DNA from 2 places in the Neobacillus sp. 19 genome. Region 2 is predicted to be linked to the other one. Evidence: riboswitches for the same ligand, from Rfam matches in the RefSeq annotation. Region 2 holds a riboswitch; the other holds the start of a gene.
What was found. Region 2 has a riboswitch for FMN ahead of ribE (riboflavin synthase). Riboswitches for the same ligand answer to the same signal wherever they lie in the genome.

Region 1 (7,676 bases), on a different contig from region 2:
TCTCTGTATGGTTCTTCTTTATTCACGGAGCTCCCCTCCCTGTTTTTCATTAAGGGTTGTATGTCTAAATTTAATATATAAGCCTAATAGGAAATCAATAATGAAGTGCATTATTATGGTTACTGCTAAATTTCCTGTCCATTCGTATATCATACCTATTAAAAAGCTAAGCAGGACGATATTCAAAAATAAAAACCAATTAAAAAGGTACCGATAGTGGATTATAGCAAAAATAAGACTGGCCACGATAAGACCCACTTTTGTTTGTATGATTCCTCTAAAAAGCAATTCCTCACTAAATGCGACAATTAGAGCAATGACAAGAATATGAAACACATTTCTATTTTTAAAGATTCTTTCATTTAATCCTCCATCGTCATAATAGGAAGAAGGCAGCCATTTCATTAATACAATATCCATTACGACCACAGCAACACCTGCAGGCACGCCGATTGCAACGATATCAACATCACGTAAGCGGATTTGATGAAGATACGAGAAATGATCATATAAAAGAAAACCTAAAATAAGAGAGATAGCTAAGAGAATGATCTGGGTTAAATAAAGATGATAAAGCAGTTCTTTATCCGTTAAACTTTCGATTAATTCATTATACTTCTTTTTCATTCACTCAACTCACTATTGATTAAAATTTTAGCAAGGTAATCCTCCCACTTTTCAACACGTGATTTATCAGGTGTTCCATTTTGGGTAGATTGATAATCCTGTAGCTCAAAACCACAAATGTCACAGCATGAGGAAACCTTTTTTTGCAATATCTCATCAAAATATTGAAGGACCCGTTCGCGTCTGCACGAAGTGGACTCCACCCATTTTTTCATTTGAAAAACATTATAAACCTTCGCGGTAACACGTTTTTTCACAAATTCCTTCAGGGCACTCCCTAACATTTCAGGAGAGCAGCCCTTTTCAGGGTGATTCATAATAAAGTCCTCAATAATTCTCCACTGAATATCTGAAAACCCACCCAGTTCTCTTAATTGCGGATTTAGTTCCATTTTGCCATCTCTTTGCAGCCCATCTACCTGCTTGTTTGCAAATAACCAATCAATTTGCTGGTCTGAGGGCAGTTCGCTTTCTGCAAGCTGAAGCGGGAGTTGTTCATCTCCAGGGGAGGATAATAAAATAGCAACACTGGGGTTTCCATCACGGCCGGCCCTGCCAATTTCCTGAAGATACGATTCAATTTGCATCGGCATATGGTAATGGATAACAAAACGAATATTTTCTTTGTTGATTCCCATTCCAAAGGCACTCGTTGCACAAATGACATCCAGCTGGTCATGGATAAACTGCTGCTGGATTAAAATTCTCGTATTTTGATCCAATCCCCCATGATAGGCCATTACCCGACAGATGCCTTTTTCATCAAGCAGAGCCGCCATTTGTTCTGCAATTTTTTTACTGGAAAAATAAATAATTCCCGGTTTTTTCAGACGTGAAACAAGGGTCATTAGCCGGTTTTGCTTATCATGGTAATCTGATAATTCTTCTACATAAAAAGCAATATTAGGGCGGTCTGCTGAGGATTCAATTTTCACTACTTCATTAAGGCCTAAAGAATCAATAATATCCTCACGGACCTTTTTGGTAGCTGTTGCAGTAAGTGCAAGGGTGAGCGGATTCCCTAACTTATTCCGGATGTCACCTAATTTAGAATAATCGGGGCGAAAGTCAAGACCCCATTGGGATATACAATGAGCTTCATCGACAACAAATAAAGAAATGGTTAGTTGTTGCAGCAACCTTAAAATAAAAGGAACACGCAGCATTTCAGGAGAAATGAAAATGAACTTATATTCCTTTAAATGAAGAAGAACATTATTTTTTTCTGCATGAGAAAGAAATGAATTCAACGCTATAACTCTCTTCTCCCCAAACCGCTTAAATTGCTCGACTTGATCTTGCATTAAGGAAAGAAGAGGAGAAATGATCAAAATTTGCCCCTTTAGGATATAACCCGGAAGCTGGTAACACAAGGATTTCCCGGTACCTGTTGGAAGCATAGCCAATGTATGCTGACCTGCAAGTACTGCCGAAATCACTTCTTTTTGGCCAGTTTTAAAGGATTGAAATCCAAAGTGCTTGTTTAAAAGTGTATCTAATTCCATTATCTATCACCATACTTTGCCAGCACTAATCTTATTTGAAAATAAGTCGCTGATTCCAATTGGTCCTTAATCAGTTTTAGCTGCCTGGTACCATTCTGCCGGGATATTTCTAAAATCTTTATTTGTAACGCGTTGTCAACATAGGAATCTATTGAGAAATGATCAACATTTAAGGCAAATTCTACAAGATGATCTTCAATCGTACTTAATTTCAACTGTCTGAACTCAGCAATCTTGTCAGGGGATAAGCCTTGGCTTAATAAATTCCATGTTCGTCTAGATGAAAGAGTTAATTCATCCCGCTGATGAAAATCTTGGATAAGAAGTGTTAACACACGAAAGCGCTTAGGATTTTGCTGAATCGTTTGTATCAAATAATGAAGTGTATGAATAAAACCAATATGGTAATTATGAATGTCACTATTTAACCTTTTCATCAGTTGATGTGGAGTTAGACCAATTTGCTGAAAACCAGTTAATCGAAATACCAGATTAGAGGGATCGATATCCTTCGTATCATTAAGGCATTCTCTCAACTCGGAGTATACAATCCTGCCTAACTCTTTCTTTGACACTCTGAGTTGCTTTAAGGAAGATTTCATCCAGCGATGAACATCTTTGTTTTTCTGTATGGGGAGATACCCTGACTCCCCATACACAAGATTTGACGTAACCTGAATAAATAGAGCCAGTCTTTCCCAAAACACTGAAGTAAATGAGTGATAGCTCCACCCATCTATATAGGATGGCAATGGATTCTTTTCTAAAAACAATTTGCCAGAATGCGTTAGAAGATAATGCTGCTCCCCCGAACGGTGAATCCATTGGTTTCTGAACATCGAATCGATTATTTCATCGAAGGATTCCCTTGTTAATGTTTCGTAAATCCCAAAAAATCTCTTCAAAGAAAATAAATGAGCATCCTGAAGCGTTTGTGATGACTTTTTTCCATTCAAAAGGTGATAGACAGAGTAAATTGTCCGGTCACTATTTAGCTGTTGTAAACAATAAAGAATGATGGCTTCAACTTGCAGCATTTTGCTACACCACTTTTTCTACATTATATCGACAAATTCTCCGATTTTTCTTATTTTATTTTACCATGAAATGAAGGGACTTGTTATTCTAAAATGTATAAGTTTGTGAAATTGAATTTAATGCTCCCATGTTTAATTAGTATTTTTCTATTGAAAAGTTGTTGATACAGATTTACAATAGATATGAGTAATGCGTTTCCATTTTTTCTTGGGAAACATGTTAAACTAATTATTGTTATTTAACTGGGAGGTTTTTTTTCATGGCAAAGTACACGATTGTTGATAAGGAAACTTGCATCGCATGTGGTGCATGTGGCGCAGCAGCACCAGATATTTATGATTACGATGATGAAGGCATTGCATATGTAACTCTTGACGATAACGAAGGAATCGTTGAAATTCCGGATGTTTTAATCGATGACATGATGGATGCATTTGAAGGATGCCCAACGGATTCAATTAAAGTTGCAGACGAAGCATTCGATGGTAACCCAACAAAATTCGAATAATCTTTTTACCCATGTAATATTCTTAAGCTACTAATCCCCGTCTTTTCAGACGGGGTTTTTACTTTATAAAATAAAAAGTAGCAGGGATAAAGAAATTCCCTGCTGCTTTTTTATGCACTTTTTACAGTTGTTGATAATTTTTTAATCCATGCCTGCAACCGAATAAACAACAGCATAAAGATAACAGACATCATGATACCTTTTAGAATATTAAAAGGCAGGATTGCCGGTACCACTAAATTACGCATATCTGGAAAACCCATGAGAACTGTGTAGGCTGGTAATATGAAGAAATAATTTAAAATGCTCATTACAACGCCCATTATTACGGTCCCAGCGATTAATCCAAGGGTCATTCCCTTTTTAGTCCTGAGTTTGTTATAAACAAAATAAGTTGGCAGGATAAAGACAATTCCTGCTAGGAAATTGGCAATATGGCCTACAGGAATACCGGTTTGGCTTCCTGTCGCTATATAATTTAGAATATTCTTAAATAACTCTACTAATATTCCTGCTATCGGCCCGAAAATTAAAGCGGCAATCAATGCAGGAATGTCACTGAAATCGACAAACAAAAAATTAGGGAATAGCGGCAGCGGGAAATTTAAAAGCATTAATAGGTAGGCTATACTGCTCAACATCCCAATTGACACATACGCTTTTACCGATATTTTCTTCGTTTTCTTCATTTCTTTCATCTTCCTCTCTCCTTTTTTGATCCATCGCATAAGGAAGAGAGGTTCAGCCAAAAGACGGCCCAAGTATATAAAAATCCCTCAAGACAAATCGCTTGAGGGATTTTACAAAGGCACGCTTAATAAACGTTCGATAAATCAACATTTTTTGAACGTCTGCAGAACCTCCATCTTCTCCCATCCAGACTATACTGTCGGCTTTGGAATCGCACCAAATCCTGCCTTATAAAGGCTCGCGGGCTCATGGAGCATTGCTCCAAATACCGCCGATCGGGAATTTCACCCTGCCCCGAAGATAGATCGATATTAAATTACAACTTTATTATACTAAAGAAATTCTTATTTGTTAAGTATAAGGTTTCCTATGTTCTTTAATTGTCACTTTTCTAAAAGTAAAAAAATTCCCGCTGACAAATGCCAACGGGTTTCTAGGATATTATTGAACAATTAACGTTTGATTTGGCTTAATGAGATCAGTTGTCAGATTGTTTATTTGTTTAATTCTTTCTACAGAAGTATTTTGTTTTCGAGCAATAGCGGATAGAGTATCCCCTTGTTTAACAGTATATTTTACAGTGTTAATTTGCGATGTACCGCCATCCATATGCGGCAGGCTGTTTGCTGCTAAGACATGATTTCCAATACTTGCAATGCCTCCTTGGACGAATTCACCGACATCTGCCTTACCCAAAATCTTTTCTGGGTTCAATGCATATTTCTTATCATATCTCCATTCTAATTGATGAGTTTCAAAATGAAGATGGGTTCCGGTAGCTTGTCCAGTCCTTCCCATTTTTCCGATTACATCACCTTGTTTAACCGTTTGGCCAACTGACACTATCCGTCTGTTTAAGTGAGCATAAACCGTTACAAAATTACTGGGATGTTTAATAAAAATCACATTACCATATGTATTAGAATAGTAGGACTTGACAACCGTTCCATCATCAACAGCCAGCACTGATGCGTCCAATTTTCCAGCAATATCGATTCCTTTATGTTTTCCTTGCCTTGTTCCATATGTATCGGAAATGACACCGTCTGCCGGCCAAATCCATTGTTCATACATTCTCTTAGATTCTTGAACACCCGCTGCCTCCGAATGTTTACCTCCTAAAAATAATAAGCTTACACAGAGCGCCATAATAATGGCAATTAAAAATCTTTTAATATAATCACGCATTCTTTTTATATCCTCCTTAATATATCTTGTCCTCTCCTCCACACCATATGTGCATTGGTTCACGTTTAGACCACAATGCACAACTGAGAAGAGACCTAAGCATAGTTGTTATAATTTGGAGACCTTTGCTATTTTATTCATAAAAAAAAATCAACCAGGTTGGTTGATTTAAAGAATCAATCTATATTCTGCAAATTTGGCGCTAATGGAACCTTCTGCTCTAATGATAAATCAAATGGACCGATATGTGGGAGCACAGAATCCTTAACTACTACTTTTTCAAGTCCAAATTCCTTTGCTGTCATTAGTAATGACTCAAAAGAAGTTGTTGTCTGCTGGTTGTCTTGCAGACTAGTATTTCCCTTTAATGATACATATAATGTTTTATCAATGACAGACACATCGTGTAATGGGAGCAGGGGCTTTAGTGAACTCTTTAATCCCAATTGCGGCTGATCTGACTTCATTGCTTCAATCGCCTGATTAATATCGTTAAATGTTTCTTTAGTGGTTGTTAAATATGGAATTTCACTACCTTCAGGATAATAAAATAAAAAAGCATGTTTTGTTTCTTGAACAACATCTAATTCGTTCATCGACCCATAATTCCCAAGTTCGATTCCCGGTACACCATTGGTAGAAAATTTAATTTTCTTAATACTGCTGCTATTAGAGGCTATGTCCTTTTTTAATATATTTAAAAAATTGGTTTCGGTGGCAGCCCCTTGTCCATACTGATGGTCGGCCGGAACATCAACCAAGACAGTGTTTGTTTTTTCATCTAGCACCATCGTCACCTTTAAGGGATAGAAGTCTGATAACCCCCATTCCGCTTCTTTTAAATTTTCCATGTTCTTGGTATATACAGTAAGCCAAGATTGCTCCTCGGTATCATTGATAATTGTGGAAACTGGTATAAGTATTTGCGCTTGCGGATCCGGAATCCAGTAGGTAAATACCTTACCGCTTTCTACATCGGCATCATAAACAGCCGTTTTTATGCTTCCGCCTTTCGCTAACTCCGTCTGTGCCGTTCCCGTATATGCTTGTTCTTTTGATGAAGCATCTTCTTTCTTTAGAAGAATGTTCGAATCCTTGTCAGCAACTGCTATTTCTTTGGTTGCTGATGATTTTTCCTCTGTTGTTTGATCAAAGGAGATATTTGTCCCATCCATTAATTTTGGGGCTAAGATAAAAAATAGAAGTAGTGCAGCCACTGCAGCGATGCCCGGGAGCAGCCAAGGTTTCCTTTTACGCTTTTTTAAAGAAAGATTTTGGTAAATGTCACGAGGATCGCGATGATCTTGTATTCTTGGCATTTGCCTTAATAATTCTTCGAGCTCTCTATCGCTCCACTCTGACTTTTTCACTAGTTAATCCCTCCTTTTCAAAAAACATTTCCATATGCTTCTTTAAGACCTTTAAGGAGCGGTGCTGTGTAGTTTTAACCTTACTTTCCGTCCACCCTAAAGCTTGGGCTGTTTCCGAAATAGATAAATCATGAAGGTATCGTAAAATGATAACCGAACGCTGATCCAGTGTGCAAAATTCAAGACATTTATAAATCCATCTAATTTCTTCGTTTTGTACGGTTATTTCTTCTGGAATTGGATACTCATCTTTTACTTGATTGGTAGACCAATCAAATTTTTCGAGTATTCTATCCTTCCACCCCTTTTGTTTACGGAAAAAGTCTATAGCTACATTTCTTGCAATCGAAAACAGCCATGTTTTTTCACTGCTTTTTCCTTCAAAACGATGATAGGACTTAAATACCCGAATAGACACTTCCCTGGACAAGATCTTCAGCTTGTTCTTTGTTTCTAACCATATAAAATAGAAATTGAAAAACGTCATGATGATATTTTTGATATAGCTCATCGAAAACGGAGTCCATCAATTCCCCTCCCCGTTCATTAATATTAGTCGATGTATATGTATAAAAAGTTTCACCCTTTTAAATATAGACTTTTTCGAGGCAAAAAGAAAGGTATTTATTGGGAACTGTCGGTTAAATACAAAGAAGCTCATCGATGAAAGATGAGCTTTACATTGTTCCTTGTGAATCAAGAACAATCGTCAAAATACTTAGTTTTTTTACTTTTTTCGTGGGAGAAGAA
Region 2 (7,676 bases):
GCTGGGTATTCATAAAGCAAAAGGGCTGAGCATTGTCTGCAGCCGTCTTGGAATCGAGATGAAAAATGTGATGGCCGTTGGCGACAGCAGGAACGATTTAATGATGATTAAAGAGGCAGGTCTTGGTGTTGCCATGGGAAATGCCCAAGATGTTGTGAAGGAGGCGGCAGATTGGATAACGGCCACAAATGAAGAGGATGGGGTGGCACAAGCCATCCATAAATGGGTGCTATGAAGAAGGTATTTTAAAGAAATATAAATTTTAAGAAATAAATTTAGTATATGCTTGAATCATATTGGCAAAAATAATTGGGCAAGTATATTTTGCAAAATCATGTAATTGTTACATGCTAGGAGGCTACAAAGAAATGGAACATGGTAAAGTAAAATGGTTTAACGGTGAAAAAGGGTTTGGATTCATTTGAGCGCGAAGGTGGAGATGACGTATTCGTTCATTTCTCAGCGATTCAAGGCGAAGGATATAAAACCCTGGATGAAGGTCAAGAGGTTACGTTTGAAATTGAAAATGGACAACGTGGACCACAAGCGGTAAACGTTCGCAAATCATAAGACCTGCCAATTAAAACAGACTCCGTTCAGGAGTTTGTTTTTTTTATGCTCAAAAATTTTTAGGACGTTATTTCTGATTTTAGGAATATCGTCCTTTCTTTTTTTATACCTATGTAATAGTGGGTACAGGTTATTCAGTTAACAATCAATATTAAATTAAAATTATTATAATTTAATATTGATTTTAATGAGATTTATATTATAATTTAGTTGAAGTTTTAAAAATAGTTTACGAGGTGATGAAATGAGTAATATCAACAAACATTTAACAACAGGAAACGGAGCCCCAGTTGGTGATAATCAAAATTCAATGACAGCGGGGTCAAGGGGCCCAACCTTAATCCAAGATGTTCATTTATTAGAAAAATTGGCGCACTTTAATCGTGAGCGTGTGCCGGAGCGGGTCGTGCACGCAAAAGGTGCCGGTGCACATGGATATTTCGAAGTGACGAATGATATGTCACAATATACAAAGGCAAAATTGTTTAATGGCGTTGGTAAACGCACTCCAATGTTTATTCGCTTCTCAACGGTTGCAGGGGAACTTGGATCGGCAGATACCGTCCGTGACCCACGCGGCTTTGCGGTAAAGTTCTATACGGAAGAAGGGAACTACGATTTAGTAGGTAACAACACACCAATATTCTTTATTCGTGATGCGATAAAGTTCCCTGATTTTATTCATACTCAAAAACGGGATCCAAAAACACATTTAAAGAATCCAACTGCTGTTTGGGATTTCTGGTCACTATCGCCTGAATCCTTGCATCAAGTTACTTATTTAATGGGTGATCGCGGCCTTCCGGCAACACTTCGGCATATGAACGGCTACGGCAGTCATACATTTAAATGGGTAAATGAAAATGGGGAAACTGTTTGGGTGAAGTATCATTTTAAAGCTGAACAAGGTGTCAAAAATATGTCACCTGATGTTGCTGCTAAATTAGCAGGTGATAATCCTGATTATCATACAGAAGATTTATTTAATGCCATCGAGAATGGAGATTTTCCGGCATGGAAGCTTCATGTGCAAATTATGCCATTCGAAGATGCTGAAACGTATCGTTTTGATCCATTTGATGTCACAAAGGTCTGGTCGCATAAGGATTACCCATTAATCGAGATAGGCCGAATGGTGCTTAACCGCAACCCTGAAAACTATTTTGCTGAGGTCGAGCAGGCAACCTTCTCACCTGGTACAATGGTACCTGGGGTCGAAGCATCACCGGATAAGATGCTTCAAGGTCGTATTTTTGCTTATGCCGATGCCCACCGTTACCGTGTAGGCACGAATCATAACCAGCTCCCGATTAACCGTCCAAAGGTTGAAGTGAATAATTATCAACGTGACGGCGCGATGCGTTCTGACAATAATGGCGGCGGTTCGGTTTACTATGAACCAAACAGCTTTGGCGGTCCGAAAGAAGCACCTGAACATAAACAAACTGCCTTTCAGGTTACAGGTGTTGCAGAGCAGGTTTCATATGACCAACACGATCATTACACACAAGCGGGCGACCTATACCGTCTAATGACAGAGGAAGAAAGGTCTCGATTGGTAGAGACAATCGTTGGAGCAATGAAGCCGGTTGAACGGGAGGATATTAAGCTGCGTCAAATTCAGCATTTCTACAAAGCAGACCCGGAATATGGCGAGCGAGTAGCCAAAGGTTTGAATTTGGCATTGCCACAAAAAGTGAAATAAGATTGTTTACGGCCGTTTGAGAATATCAAACGGTCTATTGGTTTTTCTTAAATTTGTAATAAATTTACAATTAATTGGAAAAAATACAGGTAAGAAGGATGTGAAGGAGCCTGCAAGTGAGTCTGAATGTTGTCTACGGCGCGGTTTTTATCATTTTAGCAATAAAATGGGGGGATTGGAAAAATTGGAAAGCCTATTATCCAACTTTCTTATTCTTAATGGTAGGGGATCTTGTTTATCAATTTATGTTTTTTAAGCACAGTATGTGGGAGTATGTTCCAATTGGCAGTGATACAAAATGGGCTAAACATACTCATATTGCCATCCTGATTATGTTAATTAAATATCCTGTTACAATTAGCATTTTTCTTGGGCATATGCCGAAGGACATGTGGAAAAAAATCCTGCATATTTTCTTTTGGACGATGATCTATACAATAAATGAATTTTCTGATTTAAAATTAGGGGCATTGGTCCATAAACATGGATGGAATTTGGGCTGATCCGCTTTATTTAGTTTTGTTATGTTTTCTGTACTGGCTGTCCATTATAAGTATCCGCTGCTGGCTTGGGTTTTTTCCGCTATTTTTGCAACCTTCTTATGGAATGTCTTTGATGTGCAGCAAAGTATTTTAAAATAACGTAAGATAGGTATACTAAACGTAAGATTGCCTTTTTTTTACAGTATAAAACTATTGAAGAATAAAAATTTAGTCGAATTTTATTAGCAGGAATTTAAGGGATATTATTAGAATAATAGAAATATGATTGTATTAAAGGGGGGATTTGCTTGGGTATCCAAGTGATAAAAAGAGAAGAAACAAAAGTGGTCGGTATTTCGTGGAACGGTACATACTCGGAAATGAGCACGATTCCAGAGCTTTTTACTAAAATGAGGGAACGTCTGAATGAGGTTTCACATCAGACGAGGGAACCTTTCTTAATCGCTCCATTTCATAGCAGGGAAACAGAATTCACGTATTACGTAACAAAGCCTGTTGAAAAACTTGACGAGATCCCGGAAGGTATGATTGGTTTTACGATTCCTGGTAAAAACTATGTTAACACGGTTCATAAAGGCAGTCTTGAGAATGTGTTGGAAACGTACAACCGATTGTTTGCCTGGATGGAGGAGTATGGTTATGAACGGGATCATTATGCATTATGTTTGGAAATTTTTAAGGAAGAGCATAAACTGCAAAATGGCTTAGACGATCTTCATTTTGAAATTTATGTACCTGTTAAAACCTATAAATAATAGGAATAGGTAATATGAAATGTGAACAAAATCAAATAAATGCAGTTTTCTTTACTGTTAAGAAGAATTGTACTAAGATGTAATCATATATTTAATAATTTCCTTCGGGGTCAGGTGAAATTCCTAACCGGCGGTGATGAAGCTTTTGCTTCTTAGTCCGTGACCCGTTTAACATGTATGGTAAACGGTGGATCTGGTGAAACTCCAGGGCCGACAGTTAAAGTCTGGATGGGAGAAGGAATACAAGGATTAAGGGTAGGGCGAAAAATATCTATCTTTAAGCCTCTATTTCCTATTGCCATTTTTTAAGACCCTAAAGAGACGATTTCTTTAGGGTCTTTATTATTCCTTTTTAAAGGAGAGAAAAAACTATTATGTTTACCGGGATCATTGAAGAAATTGGCGTGCTCTCGAATATCCAGCGGACTGGGGCATCGTTTGTTCTCACCATTGAAGCGAAAAAGATTCTTAAAGATGTTCATCTAGGAGACAGTATTGCCGTTAATGGGGTTTGCCTGACGGTTACTTCTTTTTCGGCTAAGCACTTCACTGTTGATGTGATGCCTGAAACCGTTAAAGCATCCAGTTTGCAAACTGTTAAACGGGGGTCACAGGTTAATTTAGAAAGAGCGATGGCAGCTGGCGGGAGATTTGGCGGTCACTTTGTTTCAGGACATATTGATGGAACAGGAATCATTAAACGGAAACAGGCATTGGAAAATGCGGTTTATTACGAAATTGAGGCGGTTCCTGAAATTTTACGATATGTCATTTTGAAGGGATCCGTTACGGTAGATGGGACAAGCCTGACTGTTTTCGAAGTAACAGAGAATAGCTTTACTATCTCTTTAATCCCACACACCATGTCGGAAACGATATTGGGGAAAAAGGGTTCAGGGGATATCGTTAACTTGGAATGCGATATGATTGGAAAATATGTAGGTCATTTTATCAACAACCTTACAGGTGAATCGCAGCAAAAAAGAAAATCTGGAATAACGGAAAAATTTTTAGAAGACAATGGATTTTATTAATGCGGGTTACTGGCAAATAAACCAATAAAAAGGAGTGATAGCGGTGTTTGATACCATTGATGATGCCTTGAATGATTTAAAGGATGGTAAGGTGGTTATTGTTTGCGATGACGAGGATCGCGAAAATGAAGGGGATTTTATCGCTCTAGCTGAAAAGACTACCCCGGAAGTGATTAATTTAATGGTGACACATGGCAGAGGACTAGTATGTGTTCCGATTGAAGAAGAATTAGCGCAAAAGTTAGATTTAATGCCGATGGTTTCGAATAACACGGATTCTCATGGGACAGCGTTTACCGTCACGATTGACCATAAATTTTCAACCACAGGGATTTCTGCATTTGAACGGTCAGCAACGATTTTAAGTTTACTGGATCCGGAGTCAAAAGCGGCAGATTTCAAACGGCCCGGACATGTATTTCCGCTCGTTGCCAAAAAGGGCGGGGTCCTAAGAAGAACAGGGCATACAGAAGCCGCTGTGGACCTTGCCAGATTATGCGATGCCAAACCGGCCGGTGTTATTTGTGAAATTATGAATGAGGACGGAACAATGGCACGGGTCCCACAGCTGCGAAAAATTGCCGACGAACTCAACATTAAAATGATTACCATTAAAGACTTGATTGAATATCGGAACAAAACAGAAAACCTGATTAAACGTGAAGTAGAAATCGATTTACCTACAGAATTCGGCACGTTTAAGGCGGTCGGATATTCGAACCTAGTTGATGGGAAAGAGCATGTGGCATTAGTAAAGGGGAAGATTAATCCTGAAACTCCAGTCTTAGTCAGAGTTCACTCAGAATGTCTGACTGGTGATGTATTCGGATCATACCGATGTGATTGCGGACCACAGCTGCATGCCGCATTAAATCAAATCAATCAAGCCGAAAATGGAGTTCTGTTATATATGCGCCAGGAAGGACGCGGCATTGGGCTGCTCAATAAATTAAGGGCATATAAACTGCAAGAAGAAGGCTACGATACCGTTGAAGCCAATGAAAAACTTGGCTTTGGCGCTGATTTAAGAGAATATGGCATCGGTGCACAAATTTTGAAGGACTTAGGGATTAAAAAAATGATGTTATTAACAAATAATCCCAGAAAAATAAAAGGCTTAAAAGGGTATGATCTGGAGGTAGTCGAACGGGTGCCTCTGCAAATGGAAATGCGTAAGGAAAATGCCAATTATTTAAAAACGAAACACGACAAACTAGGGCATTTGTTACAATATTAGAAAATGAACACGCAAAATTAAGCGGATGGAGTGATCAACATGGGAAATATTTTTGAAGGAAATTTAGTTGGCACAGGATTAAAAGTTGGAATTGTTGTTGGCAGGTTTAACGAATTTATTACCAGTAAGTTATTGGGCGGTGCACAGGATGCTCTTAAAAGACATGGCGTAAATGACGCCGACGTGGATATCGCCTGGGTACCGGGTGCGTTCGAAATACCGCTAATCGCGCAAAAAATGGCAAATAGTAAAAAGTATGATGCGGTCATTACGCTTGGAACAGTCATCAGAGGCTCAACACCTCATTTTGACTATGTTTGTAACGAAGCAGCCAAAGGCGTTTCTGCAACAGCGTTAGCTAGCGGGATTCCTATTAGTTTCGGAGTGCTGACAACTGAATCCATCGAACAGGCAATCGAACGAGCTGGAACAAAGGCAGGAAATAAAGGCTGGGATGCAGCTGTTTCCGCTATTGAAATGGCTAATTTATGTAGGAATATGGAGTAACAAAACATCCCAGTTGAAAAGGCATCACAATTTTTCGGAAAGAAAACTTTCTGAAAGAATGTGATGCCTTTTCTTTTAAAGAAATTTTATTGGTATATTTACTGTAAGAACATAGATGGTATAATTGATTGAAAAATGAAATAATTATGAATAGAATGATAAAAAGGAGGAGTTAAATCTCTTACCTATTTTTTTGTTTGTCAGACAAACACACATGGAAAGGATGTAGTTATGGTGACAACTTTGAATTCAAATAAGCTTCTCTATCAAAATCGAGTGAAAGAACTTCAAGGGAAATTAAAATTTCATAATGTGGCTGCTGCCCTTATTATGAATCCGAGAGATCTTTTTTATTATGCAGGAACTGCACAGCCCACAAATCTATGGATTTCAGATGAAGGAAATCCGATTCTTTTTACAAGAAGAGCACATGAAATGACCAAAAAGGCCACATGGATTGACCAAACATTTGAAGCAAATAGTTTTAAAGATATGATTTCCATGTTGGGTGAGTTAAATAGTATGCCTCCAATAGGTAGTAAGCTAGGAGTGCAAACCGATGTATTGCCAACGAATATCGGTTTAAGTTTGCAAAAGAATTTAAACGGATATGAATTTATCAATATATCGAAGATCATAATGCAGCAAAGGCTTATCAAGGATTCCTTTGAGGTTGAGAGCATTAGAAACTCTATTGATTTATGGAAGCAAGGCCACAAGGCAATCTTATCAACATTAAAAACAGGTATTACCGAATATGAGCTGGCAGCCAGTATGGAGTATGCGGCAAGGAAAAATGGCGGGGACGGAGTGGTTTGGTTTCGACGCTGGGATGGATGCTTGCCTGGCGGCGGCATCGTGACATCGGGTCCAAATGCCTGGGAAGTTTCTGGGCATGCGATGACAGTAACAGGGGTTGGCATGAGCGAAAGCTTACCATGGGGTGCCTCTAAACGGAAAATTGAAAATGGGGATCTTGTTGTAGTTGACTATGGCATTTGCAAGGAAGGTTATCATGCCGATATGGCTCGTACTTATTGTTTAGGGAAACCATCTGATAAACAAATGGATTTATGGAATAGGTTAGTGGAGCTGCATTTAAGTGTAATTGATAAAATAAGACCTGATGTAACGGGAGAAGAACTCTATTTATTTGCCGAACAATTAGCAAAAGAACAGGGCCTGCTTGAAAATTTTATGGGTACAGGAAATAGCCGGGGCAGCTATATTGGTCATTCCATTGGCTTAGAAATTGATGAAGATCCCGTTTTAGGATTAGGTTTTACACAGCCATTACCAGAAGGTGCGGTGATAACGATCGAACCAAAATTTATGATACCAGGTCTAGGTTCGGTCATGATTGAA

Region 1: it holds a riboswitch for FMN, as region 2 does, so the genes downstream of both, ACO1D1_RS16250 (ECF transporter S component) here and ribE (riboflavin synthase) in region 2, are expected to answer to the same signal.

The regions. Positions count from the first base shown of each region.
Region 1 is NZ_JBMPZU010000052.1:29,899-37,574, forward strand. It holds gene ACO1D1_RS16225 (LysM peptidoglycan-binding domain-containing protein) at 1-26, opposite strand, end outside; gene ACO1D1_RS16230 (CPBP family intramembrane glutamic endopeptidase) at 19-627, opposite strand; gene ACO1D1_RS16235 (RecQ family ATP-dependent DNA helicase) at 624-2,132, opposite strand; gene ACO1D1_RS16240 (helix-turn-helix domain-containing protein) at 2,132-3,169, opposite strand; gene ACO1D1_RS16245 (ferredoxin) at 3,430-3,678, shown strand; gene ACO1D1_RS16250 (ECF transporter S component) at 3,789-4,376, opposite strand; FMN riboswitch at 4,539-4,674, opposite strand; gene ACO1D1_RS16255 (peptidoglycan DD-metalloendopeptidase family protein) at 4,810-5,556, opposite strand; gene ACO1D1_RS16260 (hypothetical protein) at 5,733-6,926, opposite strand; partial or broken gene sigX (RNA polymerase sigma factor SigX) at 6,901-7,453, opposite strand; gene ACO1D1_RS16270 (ATP-binding protein) at 7,654-7,676, opposite strand, start outside.
Region 2 is NZ_JBMPZU010000030.1:20,012-27,687, reverse strand. It holds gene ACO1D1_RS07595 (Cof-type HAD-IIB family hydrolase) at 1-235, shown strand, start outside; partial or broken gene ACO1D1_RS07590 (cold-shock protein) at 369-570, shown strand; gene katA (catalase KatA) at 815-2,275, shown strand; gene ACO1D1_RS07580 (CBO0543 family protein) at 2,392-2,778, shown strand; gene ACO1D1_RS07575 (GyrI-like domain-containing protein) at 3,066-3,533, shown strand; FMN riboswitch at 3,630-3,777, shown strand; gene ribE (riboflavin synthase) at 3,908-4,567, shown strand; gene ACO1D1_RS07565 (bifunctional 3,4-dihydroxy-2-butanone-4-phosphate synthase/GTP cyclohydrolase II) at 4,611-5,804, shown strand; gene ribE (6,7-dimethyl-8-ribityllumazine synthase) at 5,844-6,311, shown strand; gene ACO1D1_RS07555 (M24 family metallopeptidase) at 6,588-7,676, shown strand, end outside.